DNA from 2 places in the Limosilactobacillus vaginalis genome. Region 2 is predicted to be linked to the other one. Evidence: a T-box and tRNA genes for the amino acid it is inferred to sense, from the RefSeq annotation. Region 2 holds a T-box; the other holds one or more tRNA genes.
What was found. The T-box of region 2 lies ahead of leuS (leucine--tRNA ligase). A T-box ahead of a tRNA ligase gene usually reads a tRNA of that ligase, here a tRNA-Leu.
Positions count from the first base shown of each region.

Region 1: it has a tRNA-Leu gene. The T-box ahead of leuS (leucine--tRNA ligase) is inferred to sense a tRNA for this amino acid. The anticodon was not compared.

Region 1 covers NZ_CP104399.1:312,178-315,605, reverse strand. The annotation lists gene N4627_RS01400 (glycoside hydrolase family 2 TIM barrel-domain containing protein) at 1-1,386, opposite strand, end outside; tRNA gene N4627_RS01395 (tRNA-Leu) at 1,586-1,671, opposite strand; gene N4627_RS01390 (SprT family protein) at 1,729-2,187, opposite strand; gene N4627_RS01385 (Tex family protein) at 2,180-3,428, opposite strand, start outside.
Region 2 covers NZ_CP104399.1:1,303,946-1,307,373, reverse strand. The annotation lists gene N4627_RS06575 (DNA-3-methyladenine glycosylase I) at 1-448, shown strand, start outside; SMK box riboswitch at 493-599, shown strand; gene metK (methionine adenosyltransferase) at 597-1,784, shown strand; T-box leader at 1,829-2,040, shown strand; gene leuS (leucine--tRNA ligase) at 2,112-3,428, shown strand, end outside.

The DNA of each region.
Region 1 (3,428 bases), 890 kb from region 2:
GAAAAGAATTGCAGTATGGTTCTTAAAGTATTCATAGTTGCTTCGTGCCCGATCAACAACTACCTCTTTCCATTGAGGAACCGAACCTGGAACATTATATGATGGTTCAATTGCGCCCATTTTTTGCCAAGTAGCGTGTGATTCAAGGTTATTTTCAGCCATCATGTAAATCCCGTCTTGATCACAGAGGTAGTACCACGGAATCTGATCTGGGTAGTGACATGTCCGCACGGCATTAATATTATTTTCCTTAAAGGTTTGAATATCGCTCAGCATATCCTTCATCGTTACTGAACGCCCGCGATGGTCATCCCATTCGTGACGGTTAACCCCATTAATAATGAGCCGCTTTCCATTTAACAGGACAACATGTTCAGGACTAATTTCAATCCGCCGGAAACCAAATTGATATGGAACTAACTCAATCAGGTTGCCATTTTCATCATGGATTTCAATCAATAATTGGTAAAGGTAGGGATCGTGATTATCCCACAGATGAACATCCTTAAATTCATGCGGTTCAATTGCAACCGACTCGTCAATCGATTTGGTTTCATCCAGCAAAGTAGTCCCATCATGATCCTTAACCATGACATGAACACTTCCAGCCTGTTCACCAACAAGATTAAGGTCCATTGACAATTCGCCATCACGGTAATTATCAGCAACCCGCGGCTTCAATGTGAAGTCTTCCAAGTGCGTTACCGGTTGGGCTAGTAGTTCAACACTTCTAAAAATACCAGAGAAGCGGAACATATCCTGATCCTCAATCCAGGAAGCGGTACTGTGCTTAAATACCTCTACCGCAATCACGTTGTCCTCATCCTGAATATATGGGGTGAGATCAAACTCAGATGGCGTAAAACTATCTTCAGCGTAGCCAATGAAGTGACCATTCAGCCACAAGTACATTGACCGCTCTACTCCTTCAAAACGAACCCGAATTTGCTTGCCCCGCAATTCATCATTCAGGTCAAAATGCTTCAAGTAAAGGCCGACAGTGTTATCTTTACCCTCGCTAAAGGAGCCTTCTTCAGGATCGTCCTGACTTAATGCGTATGCCGGGCGACGATAGATTTTACCTTCCCATGGAATTAAGGTGTTGATGTAATTATTCTGTGCATAGTCGCTTAACTCAATTTCACTTGGAACTTCGATTTGATCAAAGTTACTAGCGTCAAAATCGACCTTGTAAAAATCCTTAATCCTTTCCTGAGGCGTTTGGGCAAACTTAAATTGCCACTGACCATCAAGGCTCTGTTCAAAACTACTCTTGTGGCGTTGCCATTCCGCATAATTGCGGTAAAAGTGGTGGTCACTATGTGCTGGCAATTGATTAACCCGAAATGTCTCCGGATCATCCAACCATTTTATCTCTGCTTCCATCGACGAAATGCCTCCTCAAAAAATCATTACAATCTAAGTATAGCGCTTTCATCAGTGTAAAGATAGGCTTTGCTAGACAAGAACAGCTGATAATGACTAATTTCTATGATGAAAGAAGCATTAACTAGCCATTTTCAAGAATGCTTAAAATTTTTAAAACAAAAAAGCACTTAACCAAACAGTTAAGTGCTTTTAGTAGTGCGGCCGAGAGGACTTGAACCTCCACGGTCATAATCGACCATAAGATCCTTAATCTTACGCGTCTGCCAGTTCCGCCACGGCCGCATATCAACCAACGAATATTATTATAGCAAGATCCCTATTCGTTGGCAACAACTTTTTTTAATTTTTTAGGATAAAATGGTGACCACACCGTCGGCAGACATAACGAGCAGTGTTAAACCGTCGTTGACGCGCAATCCTAATCCCACATCCAGTACACTGGTAGTACCAATAATGGTGGGTACTCCGCCTGGTTTTTGCTTTACTCGTTGCCGGAGCATAGCGGGAACCACCAACTTTGGCTAATAATTGACGAAAATCAGTGCTTCGATGACGGTAATCATGTCCGGTTAAGTGAAGGTGGTAATGACAGAGTTCATGGAGCACTACCCGTTTTAAGTTAGCTAAATCAAACTCGGTATACATTAGTGGATTAATATCAATATGGTGATCATTTAAATGATAACGGCCACCAGTTGTCCGCAAGCGGGAATTAAAGAAGATTTGATGCTCAAATGGTCGGTGGAAACTTTCCATCGAGCATTTTTCAGTTAACTTTTGTAATTGTTGATTATTCATTAGTGCCGTCTTGAGGAGCAATCATTGTTAATTGGATCCGTTGACGCTTAAGATCAACGTCATCAATCCAAACATCAACAATGTCACCAACAGAAACGGCTGATCGTGGATCCTTGATGAACTGCTTACTCATTTTAGAAACGTGAACAAGGCCGTCATGCTTAACACCAATGTCAACAAACGCACCAAAGTCAACAACGTTTCTCACTGTTCCCTGGAGTTTCATCCCCGGCTTTAGATCGTCAATCTTCATTACATCTTGGCGAAGTAGCGGTGCGGGCATCGAATCACGTAAGTCACGACCCGGCTTTTGAAGCGATGCGATAATGTCCTTAACCGTTTCTTCACCAGCATTTTCCGTAGTAAAGTCGTCAACATCAATCTTCTTTAACTGCTTTTCAGCAGCGTCGGAGCCGAGACTATCAACATTAATCTCAGCGGTCTCCATAATCTTCTCTGCAATCGGATAACTTTCAGGGTGGACATCCGTATTATCAAGCGGATTATCACCATTAACAATCCGTAAGAACCCAACCGATTGCTGATAAGCCTTAGGACCCAATCTTGGAACATCCTTCAACTGCTTTCGGTTAGTGTATTTCCCATGCTCATCACGGTATTTAACAATGTTCTTCGCAGTAGTCTTGTTTAATCCAGAAATCTGGGTTAACAGTTGGTAACTCGCGGTGTTCAGGTTAACCCCAACTCGGTTAACTGCCCGCTCAACAACTGCATCAAGCTCACCAGCTAGTTCCTTCTTTGGCAAGTCATGTTGGTACTGACCGACACCAATTGCTTGTGGTTCAATTTTCACTAGTTCAGCAAGTGGATCCTGAAGTCGCCGGCCAATACTAATTGCACTCCGTTGTTCAACATGAAGATCAGGAAATTCATCCCGGGCTTCCTTACTTGCCGAATAAACGGATGCCCCTGCTTCATTCACAATCACATAGTAGACCGGCCGTTTTATCTTCTTGAGAGTGTTCACAACAAACTGTTCAGATTCACGGCTAGCAGTCCCATTACCAATTGCGATCATCTCAACATGGTATTTTTCAATTAAATCGATTAATTGTCCTTCAGCCTTTGCCCGCTCTTCTTCTGGAGCCGGCTTGTGGGGATAGATAACCGCCTTAGTGAGGAACTTCCCGTTTTCGTCCAGTACAGCTAACTTACAACCAGTCCGGTAAGCAGGATCAAAGCCCAGAACGACTTTCCCCTTAATCGGTGCCTGCATTAAT
Region 2 (3,428 bases):
TCGCGAATTATTTAAGATGCTGACACTAGAGTTATTTCAGTCTGGACTGTCATGGTCAACAATTTGGAAACGCGAGGCTGCCTTTGAAAAGGCGTTTGCTAATTTTGATGCAGCTAAGGTGGCAGTATTTGATCAGGAAGACTTTAAGCGCTTGATGAACGATTCAACAATTATTCGTAATCGGCGGAAAATCATGGCGACGATCAACAATGCTAAGGTAATTCAAGAACTATTAGCAGATGGTGAAACATTAAATAACTATGTATGGTCATTCGTTAACTTTAAGCCTCAGCGGTTACAGTTAAACGGAAAGCGGCTACCGTCACAAACAAGTGAATCGAAAAAGATGGCCCGAAAAATGAAGGCGGATGGTTTTCAATTTGTTGGACCAACGACTGCTTATTCGTTTATGACTGCGGTTGGGATGGTTAATGCTCGTGAGGATTAGTCAATTTATGTTTGAATATGGTCAGCAAATTATGCTAAGATGGGTCTCGTTATAAAGCAAATTCCCGATAGGATTCACTTTACTGTGAAGATGCCTTGTAACCACTAAATGTTTCAATTGTAACTTGCATATGGGGGAATTAACACACATGGTAGAAAAACATTTATTTACTTCAGAATCTGTTTCTGAGGGACATCCTGATAAGATTGCTGATCAAATCAGTGATGCGATTTTAGACGCAATGCTTGAACAAGATCCTGATTCACGGGTCGCTGTTGAGACTTCCGTTACGACCGGACTCGTATTGGTTTTTGGAGAAGTTTCAACTAAGGCATACGTTAATATTCAAAAGGTTGTTCGTGATACAATTCGGCGGATCGGTTACACAGATGGTAAGTATGGCTTTGATGCTGACAACTGTGCAGTAATTACCGCAATTGATGAACAATCACCTGATATTGCTCAAGGGGTTGACGATTCTCTTGAAACTCGTGAAGGGGAAGTTGATCCGCTTGATCAAATTGGTGCCGGTGACCAAGGATTAATGTTTGGTTACGCAACTGATGAGACACCAGAATACATGCCGTTAACTTTGATGCTTAGTCATAAGTTGATGCAACGGATTGCTAAGCTTCGTAAGGATAATACTATTCCTTATCTCCGTCCAGATGCAAAGGCTGAAGTTACCGTTGAATATGACGAAAACGACAAGCCTTTACGGGTTGATACTGTTGTGTTAAGTACGCAACATGATCCAGAAGTATCACTTGACCAAATTAAGAAGGATGTTATGGAACAGGTTATTAAGGCGGTTATTCCTGCAAAATACCTTGATGACCAAACCAAGTACTTTATCAACCCAACTGGTCGTTTTGTTATCGGTGGTCCTCAAGGGGATGCCGGCTTAACTGGTCGAAAGATTATTGTTGATACTTATGGTGGTGCTGCCCATCACGGTGGCGGTGCATTCTCCGGTAAGGATGCTACTAAGGTTGACCGGTCAGCTAGTTATGCTGCCCGTTACATTGCTAAGAACTTAGTAGCTGCCGGTTATGCAAAAAAACTTGAAATTCAAGTTGCCTACGCCATTGGGGTCGCTGAGCCAGTTTCAATTTCAATTGATACTTATGGTACTGGTACCCGAATTGAAGCAGACTTAATTGCTGCGGTTCGTAAGGTATTTGACCTTCGTCCTGCGGGAATTATTAAGATGCTTAACCTTAAGCGACCAATCTACGAACCAACTGCAGCTTATGGTCATTTTGGCCGGACTGATGTTGAACTACCATGGGAACAACTGGATAAGGTTGAAGAACTAAAGAAGGTTCTTGGCTAGTTTGGTGCTTGCATTTACGAATGCTGGTTGTTAGAATATTTATTAAATATTTGATCGAATTGGAAATAGTAACTGTTAGTTAATTCTTCAGAGATCGTGTGGTGCTGTAAACACGAGGGTTACTAACAATGAACTCGTCCAAAAAGATTATTGCTGAAATTTAGTAGGTAATAACGTCTGCCGCGTTATGGCGTGAAGTGTCATGGACTTAACCATGGAAATTCGGGTGGTACCGCGGAGTAAATTCGTCTCGTAGAACAGGTTTCTACGGGGCTTTTTTATTACGATCAAACAGAAGAACTATGCAAATATAAAGGAGAGAAAGATATGGCTTATGATCACACTGCCATTGAAAATAAGTGGCAACGATTCTGGAAAAAGAATGAGACATTTAAGGCTAACTTAAACAAGGATCAAAAGAAATACTATGCCTTGGATATGTTCCCTTACCCATCTGGCCAGGGACTTCACGTTGGTCACCCAGAAGGTTATACCGCGACTGATGTGATGTCACGAATGAAGCGGATGCAGGGATACAATGTTTTACACCCAATGGGCTGGGATGCTTTCGGTCTTCCTGCAGAGCAATACGCATTGAAGACTGGTCATAATCCTAAGAGTTTTACTAACCAAAACATTGATCATTTCCGCAACCAAATCCAATCACTTGGTTTCTCATATGATTGGGATCGGGAAGTTAATACGACTGATCCAGAATACTACAAGTGGACTCAATGGATCTTTGAGCAGCTCTATAAGAAGGGCTTAGCTTACGAAAGCGAGATCATGGTTAACTGGGCACCTGACTTTATGGGTGGAACCGTTGTCGCTAACGAAGAAGTTGAAGACGGTAAGACAAAGCGTGGTGGCTACCCGGTTTACCGGAAGCCAATGAAGCAGTGGGTCTTGAAAATCACTGCCTATGCAGACCGTTTAATTGATGATCTGGATCTTGTCGACTGGCCAGAAAGCGTTAAGGAGATGCAACGTAATTGGATTGGGCGTTCAGAAGGGGCTTCTGTTTACTTCCCAGTTGCGGGAGACGAAGATACTAAGATTGAAGTCTTTACTACTCGTGCGGACACGTTATTTGGTGCATCTTACGTTGTGCTTGCTCCTGAACAAGAGTTAGTTGATCAATTAACTACTCCTGAAAATAAGGAAGCTGTTACGAAGTATCAAGAAGAAGCTTCCCGGCGTTCTGACCTTGAACGGACCGATCTGAATAAGGATAAGACTGGGGTATTTACTGGTTCATACGTTATCAACCCGGTTAATGGTGAAAAGTTACCAATTTGGATTAGTGACTATGTCCTAGCATCATACGGTACAGGTGCTGTAATGGCAGTTCCATCTGGTGATCAACGTGACTATGACTTTGCCAAAAAGTTTGATTTACCAATTAAGCCAATTATAGAAGGTGCTGATCTTTCAGAAGGTGCCTTTGACGGTGATGGTAAGCACATTAATTCTGGTTTCTTGGATGGCTTGAATATTGCTGATGCCAAAAAGAAGATGATTGAATGGCTTGACGAACATAATGCAGGTCACAAGAAGGTCAATTACCGTCTTCGTGATTGGATCTTTAGTCGGCAACGTTATTGGGGTGAACCGATCCCAGTAATTCACTGGGATGATGGTCGG